2 regions of the Brumicola nitratireducens FR1064 genome follow, and region 1 is predicted to be linked to the other one. Evidence: predicted binding sites of a transcription regulator. Region 1 holds the regulator's gene; the other holds the start of a gene.

Region 1 (8,149 bases):
TTGCCATAACCAACAATGCGAACAGTACTTTGGCCAAGTTCTCGGATGTGGCGCTCAATATTAATGTTGAAAAAGAAGCTTGCTCTCTCGGCCTAGCACCAACCACCAGCACCACTGCCACATTGGTATTGGGTGATGCGTTAGCCGTAGCTCTTCTGGAAGCAAAAGGATTCACAGCCGACGACTTTGCGCTATCCCATCCGGGTGGTTCGTTAGGAAGAAAGCTGCTTCTCACGGTAGACGAAATAATGGCTGTCGAACAAGAACTCCCCCTCGTTAAGCACACCGCAACCGTCATGCAAGCTTTGTTTGAAATTTCAGACAAGGGCTTAGGAATGACAGGGATCATTGACGATGATAATAACTTGCTAGGTGTTTTTACCGACGGTGACCTGCGAAGAGCATTAGACAAGCAGGTTGATATACACAAATCGACAGTGGAACAAGTGATGACTCCGAAAAGTGTTACTATGATCAAGGGAAAATTAGCGGTAGACGCCCTCAACTTAATGCAACAATACAAAATTAGTGCGATGTTTATTGTTGATGATGAACAAAAACCGGTCGGTGCTATTAAAATGCATACACTGCTTAAAGCAGGAGTCGTGTAATGTCAAAAGTCGATACCTTATATGGCCCAATAGACGCAACTTTATTTGAGCGTTTCAAAGGCATTAAACTGTTAGTGTGCGACGTTGATGGCGTATTTTCTGACGGTACTATTTTGTTGGGCAATCAAGGTGAAGAACTCAAAGCCTTCAACACAAAAGACGGTTATGGTATCAAGGCTCTAGCAAAAGTTGGCGTTAAGGTTGCTGTTATCACAGGTCGCCAATCAAGTATTGTAGAGCAGCGCATGACGGCACTGAACGTTGATCATATTATGCAAAACAGAGAAGATAAACATATCGCAATAAATGAATTGATTACACAATTTGGCTACAAGGCATCTACGATTGCCAGCGTCGGCGATGACATGCCTGATCTGGGCATGTTCAGCGCAAGTGAAATTGGTATTGCGGTGGCCGACGCTCACCCTTATGTGAAACAGCAAGCCACATTTTGCACAACGTTGGCGGGCGGGCGTGGTGCAGTGCGTGAAATTTGTGACATTATTCTGCAAGCCAAGGGTAAACTTGAAGATATTCACGGAGCAAGCGTATGAATAGGCTGGCTGTTAGTATTATTTTAATATTTGGTATCGCTTTTGCGCTGTATCTACCGACGTGGTTGGAAGATGATAAAGAGGTCGTGTTAAGCGACAAAGACGCTGCGTTGATGCCTAATTACGAGGCGAAAAACTTACGCAGTAAATTATTCGACAAAAATGGCAACCTTACCCATCAAGTCAGCGCTGAGACCATGGAACATTATGAAATGCTGGGGTTTGTCAATTTCACCAACCCTGAATATACGATCTATCTTCAAAGCGATGGTTCAAGTTGGCAATTAAATGCTGACGAAGGGACTTTTTACGACAACAACCGAATTGAGTTGGTTAACGGTGTACAAATTCGTAATCTGCAACCAGAAGACTACATACAAACCATATCGACTAACTTTATAGAAATTGATTTATTGACTAAGACAATTACATCCGATGAACCTCTAGTTATTTCGGGTGCAAACGTTATTATTAATGGCCGAGGGTTCGAAGCCAATTTAGAAACCCAAAAATATGAGTTAAAAAACCATGTTCAAACTGAATATCTACCTGTTCGCTAGCCTACTTATGTTGGCTGGCGCGGGTTCATTAAGTGCACAAGAAGCAATTAAGAAGAACGACTTTGATAAACCAACGAAGCTATCATCTGACAGCAGCTACGGTGACGGAAAAGAGAAAGTAGCCGTGCATGAAGGCAACGTAAAGATTACTCAGGGTACTTTAGAAATCAAAGCTGAACGATTGAAAGTATCAGCAGCTCTTGGTAAAGATAAAGAAGTGTTTGAAGCGACAGGCAATCCAGCGAGTTACACACAACAACTGGCCGACGGCACAATGGTGGTGGCAAAAGCAAACAGTATTCGCTACGAGAAAGCCACTAAAATCATCACGTTAAAAGGAAATGCGGAGCTTTATCAAAATGCGTTTAGTATAAAAACCGACTCAATTATATACAACATTATAAAAGAGCAATGGCAGGCGCAGAAAGACACCGATAGTCAGCAGCAAGTTGTGACCGTATTTGATGGCGATACTTTGAAAAAAACAAAAGAAGCAATGGAAAAGCAAAAGGAAAATAAAAAGTGAGTACCTTGTTTGCAAAACACCTCGCTAAATCATACAAAGCTAGACAAGTTGTAAGAGACGTTAGCTTGGAAGTGTCCACAGGCCAAATTGTTGGCTTGTTAGGCCCAAACGGCGCAGGTAAAACAACGACGTTTTATATGATTGTCGGCTTGGTACCGCTTGATAAAGGTGAAATTTTTATTGACCAATTAGACATGTCAATTCAACCTATGCACGAGCGTGCGAGACATGGCATTGGATATTTGCCCCAAGAAGCCTCTATTTTTCGTAAATTGACCGTGTATGAAAATCTAATGGCAATATTACAAACACGCAAAGAATTGGCAAAAGATCAACGTGAACAAGAAGCTGACGACTTAATGGACGAATTTAATGTCAGTCATATCAGAAATAATTTAGGCATGAGTTTATCCGGTGGAGAGCGCCGCCGCGTTGAAATTGCACGAGCTTTAGCTGCAAATCCTAAGTTTATTTTACTCGATGAACCATTCGCCGGTGTTGACCCAATTTCTGTTAATGATATAAAGAAGATCATTAAACAATTAAAAGAGCGAAACATTGGTGTGTTGATCACAGATCATAATGTACGTGAAACGCTAGATGTCTGTGAAAAAGCATATATTGTAAGTCACGGTGAGCTGATTGCATCAGGAACCTCTGCTGAAGTACTCAGTAACCAAAAAGTGAGAGAAGTGTATCTCGGCGACCAATTTGTATTATAGGTGTATCATGTTTTGTAACTGGCTTTTATCACCATTAGAAATAACTGAAGGACATCAATGAAACCTTCACTGCAGTTAAAATTTAGCCAACAGCTAACAATGACGCCTCAGCTTCAGCAGGCGATAAAGCTGCTACAATTGTCTACATTGGATCTTCAGCTCGAAATTCAGGAAGCGTTGGATTCCAACCCTTTACTAGAAATTGACGAAAGTGAACACAACAACGACAGCTCAGACAGTGACTCTGAACCTCAAGACTATACTGATAAAAACTCACTCAGTGCGGAGAATTCAGATAACGTTGACAGCCACGACGCACTCGAAAACAACCAAATTCCTGATGACTTACCACTAGACAGCTCTTGGGAAGAATATCTAAGCGCCTCGTCTGCGCCAGCCAACATATCCAACGGCCCCGCAGATGATGACTACATATTTCAGGGCGAAACCACCGAAAATATCCAAGACCATCTAATTTGGCAGATGGAATTAACCCCGTTTTCAGATATAGACCGCTCTATTGCTATTGCGATAATTGACTCAATTGATGAGTCTGGTTATCTCACTGTTAGCAGCGAGGAAATTTTAGATAGCTTACAAAACGAAGAAATTGAATTGGACGAAGTTGAATGCGTTCTAAAACGCATTCAAATGTTCGACCCTATTGGTTCCGGCTCTCGTACTCCTCAAGAGTGCTTAATGGTGCAATTAGCCCAATTTGATCCTGCAACGCCTTGGTTGGCTGAAGCCCGTCTGTTGTTAACAGAACACAGCGACTTGTTAAGCAGCAAAGACTACCGCACATTGATGCGTAAAACTCGATTGAAAGAAGACCAGCTGCGAGAAGCAATGCGCCTATTGCAAACGCTTAACCCAAGACCAGGAAGCACAATTGCCGTTAAAGATTCTGAATACGTTATTCCTGACGTGTCTGTTGCGAAAAAAAATGGTCGTTGGACAGTTGAGCTGAATGGTGATTCTTTGCCACCGCTGATCGTCAATAAAGAGTATGAAGCACTCAGTAAAAGCACTAAAAATTCGAACGATTCACAATATATTAAGTCACACTTACAAGAAGCTAAATGGTTTATTAAGAGCTTAGAAAGTCGCAATGAGACACTATTGAAAGTATCTCACTGTATTGTTCAGCAGCAAATGGGCTTTTTTGAACACGGTCCAGAAATGATGAAACCAATGGTTTTAAATGACGTTGCTGAGATGGTCGATATGCATGAGTCAACTATTTCAAGGGTTACCACCCAGAAGTATATGCATACGCCCAGAGGCATTTTCGAGCTTAAGTACTTTTTCTCTAGCCATGTTTCAACTGAATCTGGCGGTGAATGTTCGTCGACAGCAATAAGAGCACTCATCAAAAAGCTCGTTGCGGCGGAGATTGTCAGCAAACCACTTAGTGATAGCAAGATTGCGCAATTGTTGGCCGATCAAGGAATTCAAGTTGCTCGACGAACCATTGCGAAATATCGAGAGTCCCTCTCGATTCCCCCGTCGAACCAAAGAAAAAGTCTGCTGTAGACTTCATAAGAGGACGTAACATTATGCAAATAAATCTAACTGGTCATCACGTTGATATTACTGATTCACTAAGAGCATACGTCGACAGTAAATTCGAACGATTAGAAAGACACTTCGATCATATTAGTAATGTACATGTAGTGTTAAATGTAGAGAAAATAAATCAAAGAGCTGAAGCAACACTTCATCTCAAGGGTGACGTTGTTCACGCTAACGCTGAACATACTGACATGTACGCAGCCATCGATGGACTGATTGACAAGTTAGATCGCCAAGTTATAAAGCACAAGGAAAAGTCAAAACGACATTAGTCGCCTACGAATTATGATTATATCTGATATTATTTCACTCGACCGCACTGAATGTGCGGTTGAGTGTCAAAGCAAAAAACGAATTTTTGAAGTCATCAGCGAAATTGCAGTGAAGGGAAATCCACAGCTCAATTTAAATGATGTGCTTGCGAGCATGTTGGCGCGCGAAAAAATGGGTAGCACAGGCATAGGTAACGGTATTGCTATACCACACGGCAGAATTGAAGGAATACAGGATATAGTTGCTATCATTGTCACTAGCGAAGAACCGATCCAATTCGATGCAATAGACGACAAGCCCGTAGATATATTTTTCGCTTTATTAGTGCCCAGTGAACAAACCCAAGAGCATCTTCAAACGCTTTCATCTATCGCGCAAAAATTGAGCGATAAAAACATAGTAAAAGCGTTAAGAAACGCTGCTACTAGAGACGAAATTATTTCAGCACTAGCGTAAAAATTAACCACACGGTGAATTATCCCACCGTTTCATAACTGTTATCTACCTCTAAAGGACCTGCACACGTGAAACTCTTGATCATCAGTGGTCGCTCTGGCTCAGGCAAATCAATTGCATTAAGGGCCTTGGAAGACCTAGGGTATTATTGCGTCGATAACATACCCGTAAATTTGCTGCCGACACTTACTCATGCACTCGCCGATGAAAGCGAAAAAGTAGCGGTGAGCGTCGATGTTAGAAACATGCCTAAAATGGCGAATGAGCTTAGCGAAATTGTGGACTTTTTGCCCAGTATTTGGGAAGTTACCATTTTGTATTTAGACGCTAGTGATGATGTATTGATTAAGCGCTATAGTGAAACAAGACGTTTGCACCCGCTCTTCAAACTCAATAAATCACTGGCCGAATCAATTGAGGCGGAACGAGAAATATTAGTGCCTGTATCGGAAAAAGCGGATTTACATATCAACACCGATAATTTATCACTGCACGAGCTTTCAGAACTAATTCGAGAAAGAGTGTTAGGTAAAAAAAGCGCAAACTTAGTCCTAGTATTTGAGTCGTTTGGCTTTAAATACGGCATTCCAAGAGATGCAGATTATGTATTTGACGCCCGTTTTTTGCCTAACCCACACTGGGAGCCCGACTTAAAGCCCTTGAATGGATTAGATGGCCCGGTACAGTTATTTTTAGGGGGACAGCCACTTGTCACCAAATTCATATGGCAAATTCAAAACCTGATATCAACTTGGCTGCCACATTTAGAAAGAAACAACCGCAGCTATGTTACTGTTGCTATAGGTTGCACCGGCGGGCAGCATCGCTCTGTATTTGTGGCAGAGGCGCTTGCAAATAGCTTCCGTGCAAGCCATGGGGATGTACAAATCAGACACCGTGAATTGAAGTTGAGCAAAAAAGAAGAGATTGATCCAAATACACTGAATGAGTCTCAGCATGATCGTTGAAAAGCAACTTACTATCGTAAATAAATTAGGCCTGCACGCGCGCGCAGCGACTCAATTAGCAAAATTAGCTAATCAGTTTGAAGCGACAATAACAATGCATCAAGAGGATAAAGAAGCCTTTGCTAACAGTGTGTTAGCGCTTATGATGCTTGAAAGTAGCCAAGGAAAAGAGGTACTCGTGCGCTGCGATGGCGGCGACGCTGAGAAAGCGATGCAGGCGATTGAAAATTTAATCGTAAATAAATTTAACGAAGACGAATAGGGCCTTATGGCTGAAACTGTTGAACAAAACAATGTACAAAGCCAATTAGCATCGATAAGCGAGTCGCTTAACGATGGTACTTTTGTGCAGGTTCGAAAGTTACTCCATGACCTACAGCCAAGTGACGTTGCCCTTCTATTAGAATCCAGCCCGAGTAAAACCCGTAATGAATTATGGCAGCTTATTGATGCTGATTTCCATGGTGATGTACTTGAAGAATTATCGGAGGATGTCCGTAACGGCATCATCTCTAAAATGGTGCCCTCTAGTGTGGTCGATGCACTTGAGGATATGGATACTGATGACTTAGCTGAAACCCTAAGCTCCCTGCCCGATCCGGTTTTACAAAGCATTTTAAAATCGATGGATGCTCAGGATCGTTTGCGGGCGGAAAAAGCCCTATCCTACGGCGAAGAGACGGCCGGTTTCATCATGAATACCGATACCATTACACTTCGGCCTGACGTAACAATTGACGTAGTTTTACGCTATTTGCGACTTAAAGGTGAGCTACCCGAAAACACCGATACTTTATACGTTGTAAATCGTCATGATAATTTGATCGGCACTGTGCCGGTGACTAAATTACTGACTTCACCTCCGGACATGAGCGTGAACGAGATCATGAATGAGGAGCCTGAAACCATTCCCGTGGACATGAGTGACAGTGAAGTTGCGAGTATGTTTGAGCGTTACGACTGGCTTTCAGCACCCGTTATCGATAAAAACAAAACGCTTGTCGGGCGGATCACAATAGATGACGTGGTCGACATTATTCGCGAAGACGCCGAACACTCAATGATGAGTATGGCGGGTCTCGATGATGAAGAAGATACATTTGCTCCTGTTGGAAAAAGTACTCAGCGTCGCTCTATTTGGCTCGGTGTTAATTTAGTTACCGCTTTAATGGCTGCTGCGGTGAGCGATTTGTTTGAAGCTACACTGAGTCAGCTTGCCGTACTAGCTATCTTGAATACCATTGTGCCCAGCATGGGTGGCGTTGCGGGTAACCAAACGCTGACCTTAGTGATCCGCGGTATGGCCTTAGGTCACGTCAGTCAAAGCAACTCGGTATGGCTTATCAAAAAAGAACTCGCCATCGGCTTTTTAAATGGCGTGATTTGGGCAACACTTATCGCTTCGGTAATAGCGCTGTGGAAGCAAGACTTTATGCTCGGTGTGGTTATCGCCTTTGCGATGATGATGAATATGATTGCGGCTGGATTAGCCGGCGCAACGCTGCCGATTATTATGAAAAGATTAAATATTGATCCTGCGCTCGCTGGTAGCGTCATCTTAACGACCATAACGGATGTTGTGGGAATATTTGCCTTTCTAGGCACCGCCACTTTATTCTTAATATAGCAAAAAAAGCATTCCAAAAGTGTTATCACAATAAAGGTACTAGCTCAAACGTGATACACACATTTACACTAAAGGGCATGACCAAAGCGTATAATCGACAATATTTATAGTAGCCTTATTTAACGACTCCAAGTGGCAGTTTGCCAGACTTTTAAGCATCCTCCGTCATACTTGCGAAGGCAAGGACCTCCCAAACAAGATAGAAAATTCGAAAACAACGACTCTTTTGACCACACGGTTGATGGCGGGGGTTTCCTGCTTTCGCAGGAATGACTTG
Region 2 (8,149 bases), 1.5 Mb from region 1:
AAGGCTTTCAGGATTAAAGCATTGGATAAAAATATTAGCGTCGGGACCTGTTAATCCATGCTTCTCGAGCAATTGAACCACCATTTTTGTGATATCTTTTCCCTCAGACAAATGCCACTCAGGCGCTTTTATTTCAGGGTAATAGCCCACGTGTTTACTAAAGATTTTATTTAGATTTTTTATATGGTTTATATGCTGCTCAAAAGAAGCAACCTTAAATGCTTCTCGCCCTGCATAGCGCTTAGGATATACTTGAATTCCAAACTCGTTCTCACGTTCATGCACATGCAATTGCTGAATTTCAGCCCAAGTGAAATCAATCGCATAATATCGGCCATCATCGCGATGGCGGTCGGGGAAAATAGATTCAACGTTAGTGACGGTGTCGATATGGATGTCGTGCAAAACAATAAGCACGTTATCTGCAGTTAACACTATGTCTTGTTCTATGTAGTTTGCACCTTGCATAAAAGCTAGGGTGGCAGCGTCTAATGTGTGTTCTGGCAAATAACCAGAAGCACCCCGATGTGCAATCGTGACGAATGGGGCATTTTCATTCAAGTTTTTAGTATAACTTCTTTGAAATGCGTCTATCGGTAGTGAAAATATAGCTATTAGGATTGAAATGACAGTTTTTGATTTTACATTTAATAAGTTCATTTCAACCCTACTTGATTTAATGTCGCGCTAGCTCTCTTGAATGAGTTCGATGGCATACCCACTCGGGTCTCTGACGAAAGCAATCACGGTTTTGCCGCCTTTCACTGGGCCCGGAGCTCTATAAACATCACCGCCTTTCGCTGTGATATCATCACAGACAGCGTAAATATCGTCTACCCCGATAGCGAGGTGACCGAAGGCCTCTCCGTGCTCATACTCTGTTTTACCCCAATTGTAAGTCAACTCTATGACAGTATTATTATCTTCATTGCCGTAACCTAAAAACGCCAATGTATACTTATACTCTTTATTTTCACTTTGGCGTAATAGCTTCATGCCCAAGGTTTCGGTGTAAAAAGCGATGGATTTTTGCAAGTCACCAACGCGCAACATGGTGTGTAGTAATCTCATTTAATTTCCTTTGTCCGTTAATCCAGCATCGATGTAATCAATTTTTCTTCGATTTTTTCGACGGTCTTACCCATTGCTAGTTTGGTGCGGTTGCTCAGTCTAAAAATATGAGTGTCAACAGCGATGGTCGCCCAACCAAAAAATGTATTATCGCAGTTGATAAAACCAAACATATAATTGTGATGGAGCAGGTTAGTGTTAAAAGCGTCTGTTGGCAAGCTGCTCGTTGAACAATCCTTAATAGCAGTAAGGAGACAGTCGATGAAATTGATTGTATGACTCCTCCGAGCGTTAGGGGTAAGTAGCCTAACATTATCTTCAAGGGCATGGTCACGGTATAGGCGGCCATTGAGCCCGTCGTAAAATGCGCTTGTTTTTGCCACACTAGCCTACAAAGAATTTAAGGAAGAATACTTGCACTGGCATTGCAACAAAGTGAAACATATAAGCGCCATCGACCAGAAACTACGTTACTCTATCAATTGGTTGGACGATATTACCCAGAGTTTACTGCCAACCTAGCGGAGCAAGGCAAGTATTTACCTAAGTATGTTGAGCGTGAGTTTGATGAGTTCTTTCGTTTTGGTCGACTTGAGCACGGCTTTTTGCGCGCAGTATGTGGTGGCTGCAAACATGAGAAGTTAGTCGCGTTTAGCTGCAAACGCAGGGGGGGGGGGGCCCTAGCCAAAACGGGAGCGGTCACACTTATTCAGCGATTTGGTAGTGCGCTTAACTTAAACATCCACTTCTATATGCTTTTTTTTAGAAGGTGCTATTAGCGAAAGTCCATTGGGCGGTGCTACCTTTAGACGCATCAAAGCCCCGTCTCATGATGACACGGTGGAGCTCGTGCATATCATCAGCCAACGTATTGCCAGATATTTGGAGGAAGTTGGTTTGGTAGAGCGGGATATGGAAAACAGTTTTCTTAACTTGCCTGTTGATGATGAAGACAGTCTATTGCATCTGCAAGGTGCTTCAGTTAGCTCCCGCATAGCGATGGGTCCTCAACAAGGCCAGAAAGTATTTACACTGCAAACCTTAACGGCTAGCAGTGAAGGCAAGTATGGCCAGGTATCGAATACAAGTGGCTTTTCTCTACATACAGGCGTTTTTGCCAATGCCGACGAACCAGAGAAATTAGAAAGACTTTGCCGTTACACCAGCCGTCCTGAGATTAGTGAACAGCGTTTAAGTAAGACTGACCATGGAAAAGTACGCTATGAATTGAAAACGCCTTATCGAGACGGTACTAAACATGTATTCTTTGACCCTATCGATTTTATTAGCAAACTAGCCGCTCTCATTCTACCACCAAGGCTCAACCTCCCCCGTTTTTTGGCGTATTCGCGCCTAACGTGAACCCTCGTGCTCAAGTGACAGCATCCCAGCGAGGCAAAAATAGCCCTAAATAGGTAAATGGAAATGAACAATCAGATAAACCTTACCATACGCGAGGGATGACATGGGTTCAGCGCCTAAAAGGGGTATTCAATATTGACATCAAAGAATGCGAAAAATGCGAGAAACACAATGTAAGTGTCATTTCTTGCATCATAGATATCCACATTGTCTAAAAAATACTGGGGCATTTAGATAAAAAGTACTCAACTTCTAAACCAACAACGCTATTACCACCTTTACGTGGGCCACCTTATGAAGCGAACAACTTTACTATTCAACGTGACTTCAATTTTGGGGCATAGACAACAAGCAAACACAATATACTAAGAAATATACAATCTCATGGCAGGACAGCCTGCACTCAACTTCTAATATTGCTGTACCAATGATCTAAAAAGTTCAAAAACTGAAACCTATTACATCGGCAAATACTACCAGAACATCCTCGCAAAAAATATCTACCCACTCTAAAAGCTAGCTGTGACGAAGGGTAGCATATAGCTTAAATTCCACTTATACTCGTGGCAAACTTCAGTTGTAATTCAAGCTTGCCCAAAAACATCTAACGTAAGGGGGTGATGCGTATTTCAGTGCCGATAGAAATATCATCAATGACTATGTCAGGGTTCCAAGACATTAATTCTGATGTTGTCACACCGTAACGTTTAGATAATTGATAGAGTGTTTCGCTTTTTTTAATGATGTGAAATGCGTTTGTAGCGCTTTTAGGCTCTAACGGTAGAGGCAAACTGGATCTTAAAGTTAGAGAAGGTAATGGGTCTTCTTTCATAGCTTGAATTCGCTCACGTTTAGTCAGTAGTATGTATCTACGGGTAAAAGAGTTGTTTGGAAATAAGATACGCAGCTGCTTGCCCAACTCTATCGCCTGTTGGGGTTGGTTAAGAGCAGTATAAACTTCAAATGCAGTCCATAGGGTATGTGCGTTTACGGTACTTTTTACGGTATCATATTTTTCAATTAAGTCTTTTGCCCGAACATATTGTGTAGACTCCACAGCTTCTCTTGCTAGCGCTAAATAAACGGTAGGACTGATCGAGCCAGAAAAATCTAGCTGTTCAAACCAGTATCTGGCTGCTTGCCACTTGTCTTGCTCAAAATAACACTGGCCTATAGTCGTGAGTTGGGTGTTTTTTAAATCTGCAGATATGACAGCTGAATTTATTGAACGCCCATATCCTTCAATGGCTGGCCACATTTTCTCAGTGCAAAAATAATCTAGTAGCACAAATGACACCATAGGTTTCTCAGAAGCAATCTTATTATCCATGGCTAATAGAAATGCTTGTTGAGCGCCTAAACTATCGGCTTGAGCCGCTTTGAGTTCGGACAAGATTAACAAAGTCTGAGTATTATTCTCAGTATGACCTAGACCTTGAAAAAGTTGCTCGGCTTTTTCAATATTGCCAATTAAAAGATAGGCGCGAATATGAGATAAGGTGACTGCTCGGTTAGCCTGTGTATTTGTGATTGTTTGGGGAGTGTGATTGTTGTCACTAACTGATGAACAGCCTAAAAATAATAAACTAGTGGCGATAAAAAGCGAATATCTGTGCAACGGATTATGTCCTTTTGAATATAAGAGTCTACCTTAACTATTTTTGATTCCTTTGGTCAATTTGTTTTGAAGCTAGAGTGGAATAAGAGGCAATAATCTTCCGTTTCTTGCAGTGAAAGAGGATTTTTTTGCCATACTTATTGGCATCAACACTAGTGTTAGTGGTGGGTTATTCTTGGCTCAAAAATTGCTGAGGTATATTACGTTTTTTTATTTTTGGGTAGTGAGATGAGATTGGTTGCAAAATATTGTTATATTATTTGTGTGTGTATCACTTTGTCTGCTTGTTCGATGTTTGAAGCAGATCAAAGTAGACGATTATGTGCAGACGACAATGGCAATTTTAACACTTGCCAAGAGTTGCCACAAAACGTCATTAATCAAACGGAAAATCCAAGCGCTACGCCGAGCATACATTTTGTTCAATTAAATGAATACACTCAGCAATTAGCCAGAGAATTAAAAGCGGATTTACCTATTCAAGGCTTAAATAGTGCCATTCTTGTCAGACCATTTGAATATGGCGGGCAAACTAATAAACAAAGTAGCGCATTAAGCGAACAATTGGCAGAGTATTTAGCAGGTGATTTAAGGGACCTAGGCATAATAACCAGCGATATAAGCTTGAATAATAATTTATATCGCACTGAAGCAGGTGAAATAGAATACTCCGATGAGCAGCATGCATCACTGGAAGAGTTTGGCACAGGTTATGTGATGGTGGGTAAAATGATGAAAAATCAACATGGCATTATACTCAGTGTCAAAGTAGTCGAACTAAAGAACGGCCGTTTAGTGGCATCTGGAAATAAGTTTCTTCCAAATATGATTTTGAAAAATGTTTAATTTTAGACCAAAGGTTATCTAAACATCTGTTCAGGCAATCACTCTGATGACAATTAAATGCTTATCTTTGTGTTAACTCTTTCGAGTCTATGGTTTTTTATAAAAAAAAACTAACTTAAGTGAATTGTTGGTCGATATAAAAATGTAAGTAAATTTTAAGTCATTTTAGGTCCTTTGTTCAGACGTTAATTCATGATTAAAATTTAGTTAAGGTTTTTACAAACGGATTTCCTAAAGTTTATGGATGATTAGCCGTTAGAGTATAGAGGTATGAACTGTTATACCCTGACTTAGAGACCGTAATTGATTAGTGAAAGCAAGTACTTTACCTTCTGATCAATTAACATAACTTAATAACTAGGAGTGTTGCTATGCAACCAAATAAAACAAAACTGGCGCTTCAAATCGGGGCTGTTGTATTGGGAGCATTATGCGCTTCTAATTCTTATGCTGATCCCTTCCAAGCCCAAGTAAGCACTTTAGACGATGTATCTATATTAACAGTAACTGCTTTGGATTTTGGTGAAAATATCACCACTACCGCTAGTGGAGAGTGCACCATGGATGCAGATCAACCAGCAAATACAGATGTACTTACAGATGCCAACGTCACTGCGACCACCTATGGCGTATTGACAGGCACCAACTGCGTAGGCGGCGGTGCAGCAATAGGTACCCCTGGTGTATATAGTGTGACCGGTATCGGTGGCTTGGATGTCAACTTAACAGTTACAACTTTAACTCAGTCTGATGACTTTACTTTTGCTCCCCAGGGCTGTGGTGTTGTTCATGATAATGCTGGTACTGATGGTGACGTATGTAATGCATATACTCTTGGTGCGCCGTTAACCATGACGTTGGCCAATGCTACTGATAATGGAGCATCATCAGCTAACCTAGCTCACTTCACTGTTGGCGGTACTATAACAGTTGGCGCAACCGGATTATCGTCTGACACAAACTATCCAGTAACGTTTAACGTTGACGTGGTTTATTAGAAGCTATCGTTAACTGAAAACGATTCAAAAAGAAATTTGGAGATTATTATGAAATTTACTCGATTAGTTACTGTCTTGTTAGCAATACCTATGTGTACTTCGGTTATGGCGGCAAACGAAAATTTAACTGGTACATTTAAGACCATTAAAAATGTCACCATTACAGAAGTAGCGGGCGTGCAGATGACTGGCCTTTATTTGGCAAGTGCTTCTACCTGTACTATGACACAACCAACGGTTAGCGTTAATTTTCCTGGCGAAACTGTTATGAAGATGTCTAATGCCACTGCTACACTAGGCCCAAGTACCAACTATGGTGTAACTCCCGCTGGAGCTTCGTGCGCTGGAACCAATGGCGTACCTGGTGTGTACGAAATTGAAGGCTCAGAAGGTGCTGATGTGACTGTAACTTTGACTTCAGGTACAACTAGTGGCATTACTTTTGCACCCGTAGGTTGTGTTGGTGATTACGACGGCAGCCCGGATGGTGATGTATGTACAGCCGTAGCGAATGGTGGTGTTGGTCAGCAATTTACCCTTGCGGCAACCGGCGACCAAACTGTCAGTGCTGGTAACGGAGTACCTGTAGCAGGCTTTTCTTACCTAGCGATTGGTGGTCAGGCAACAGCAGGCATTGGTCTGGCGGCGGCAACTGATTATTTGATTGATTTTGACATATCTGTTACTTATTAATATGTAAAAATCAACCTTGTGGTATAGTTGAAAGTCATTGTAATCGCTTGATTATAATGACTTTTTTTTAGGAGAATAAAGTGAAATTATCGAAGTTTATCAATGTAACAGTGACCACAGCGTTAATCGGGCTAGTGGCAAGTAGCGCTCAAGCAATCAGCTTATCTACCTATCGTGTATACCTAGATAATGATAATAATACGGCCTCATTTGTGATGTTTAATAAAGGAGGAGTGCCAGAAACTTGCAGTCTTTCTTTGGTGCATAACAACTTTAGTGAAGATGGTAAAATGCTGCCCCAAGATGGCAATGAATTGCCAGATAATTCAGCAGAGCCTTGGATGCGGTATTCTCCTAGAAGCTTTACCGTTGCGCCCAGAAGCCCTCAAACTGTTAGGTTCACAATAAGACGTAAGTCGAATACGACGCCAGCAGAATATCGCTCTTACTTAAGAGTGTCCTGTGACAAAGTGGAAGAGCCAATCAATTCTACTGTGACTAATAGCAATAACAATTCAGCTAAATTAACGGTTCAGCCACGAATAGTACAAAATGTTCCTGTGATTGTAAGAACTGGCAAGCTTGATGCATCATTAAAATTTGACGATTTTAATGTCGCCGACGGTAAAGTAAGTTTTAGTATTAGCAGAGAAGGTGGACGCTCGGTATATGGCAAACTAGAAGCAATCGATAAAAGTAATAACGAAATGATTACTTTTAGAAGCAATGTTTCTATTTACCCCGAGGTTAAAAAGGTTATGTACTCTCTTGACATTAATGACATGCCCGCAGATCAAGTAGCCATAAGGTTTACTGAAGATACCAAATATGGTGGCAGCATTACACACCAGCAAGATGTAAGGTAGCGCTAATACTATTCACTGTTAGTTTATTATCTAACAGATATTTTACCCTGGATCAATAAACTCACGGGTGAAACACAAACTAATATGTTAAAAAAATTACAACGCTGGTTATTGCTTTTAGTTTTGTTGCCCGTACCTGCATTAGCAGAGCGCCTAGTGCAGGTAGAACTGAGTGATGATGAGTATCTTTTAGTTGACGTAGTACTTAACAATAACATAATAGCGCGGTCTATTGATCTTCACCAAGTTGAAGGTAAAAGACTGATTGCCATAGAGCCGATTTTAGATGCACTCAAAGTGCGTTATTTGTTGTCCGGCCCACGTTTAACAGTATGGCATCAAAACAGCATAGTTGAATTTGAGTTACTAGGGGCAGAATCTGATAATGCTACAAACCTAGGCTCTGTTTGGGCAACTGATGGCTTTTACATGTTTGTTCAAACTCAAGTGTTTGAACAATTATTTTCAACTCAATTAAACTTTAATTCTCAGCAACTCAAAGTAGAAATCACCACCGGGCGCGATAACGCCATATTTCCTATTCAAGTGTTATCAAAACAAGCGCAAAATAGGGCGCTAGACAGGCTGACTGAAGGGTACACTGCGCCCACACGCGAGCAAATACCCATTACCATAGATGATCAGTACCGAGCTTTTACCGTTCCTCATGGACGCATCAATATAGCGGCTGAACA

Evidence for each region. Region 1 encodes sigma-54, which starts transcription at its own class of promoters, with help from an activator protein. Its sites were predicted from a motif close to GTTGGCACGNNNNTNGNNT; they were not measured.
Region 2: the regulator sigma-54 is predicted to act here: its motif matches at 4,226-4,244, upstream of GNIT_RS10760 (FlgO family outer membrane protein).

The regions. Positions count from the first base shown of each region.
Region 1 is NC_016041.1:964,879-973,027, reverse strand. Features, by position in the region: gene GNIT_RS04240 (KpsF/GutQ family sugar-phosphate isomerase) at 1-611, shown strand, start outside; gene kdsC (3-deoxy-manno-octulosonate-8-phosphatase KdsC) at 611-1,165, shown strand; gene lptC (LPS export ABC transporter periplasmic protein LptC) at 1,162-1,725, shown strand; gene lptA (lipopolysaccharide transport periplasmic protein LptA) at 1,694-2,251, shown strand; gene lptB (LPS export ABC transporter ATP-binding protein) at 2,248-2,973, shown strand; gene GNIT_RS04215 (RNA polymerase factor sigma-54) at 3,031-4,509, shown strand; gene hpf (ribosome hibernation promoting factor) at 4,533-4,820, shown strand; gene ptsN (PTS IIA-like nitrogen regulatory protein PtsN) at 4,834-5,277, shown strand; gene rapZ (RNase adapter RapZ) at 5,346-6,245, shown strand; gene GNIT_RS04195 (HPr family phosphocarrier protein) at 6,235-6,507, shown strand; gene mgtE (magnesium transporter) at 6,514-7,872, shown strand.
Region 2 is NC_016041.1:2,500,152-2,508,300, reverse strand. Features, by position in the region: gene glpQ (glycerophosphodiester phosphodiesterase) at 1-660, opposite strand, end outside; gene gloA (lactoylglutathione lyase) at 688-1,071, opposite strand; partial or broken gene GNIT_RS10780 (endonuclease III) at 1,107-1,220, opposite strand; partial or broken gene GNIT_RS18550 (transposase) at 1,491-2,777, shown strand; gene GNIT_RS18395 (LysM peptidoglycan-binding domain-containing protein) at 3,038-4,051, opposite strand; gene GNIT_RS10760 (FlgO family outer membrane protein) at 4,343-4,897, shown strand; gene GNIT_RS10755 (hypothetical protein) at 5,269-5,895, shown strand; gene GNIT_RS10750 (hypothetical protein) at 5,944-6,588, shown strand; gene GNIT_RS10745 (fimbrial biogenesis chaperone) at 6,669-7,454, shown strand; gene GNIT_RS10740 (SdrD B-like domain-containing protein) at 7,539-8,149, shown strand, end outside.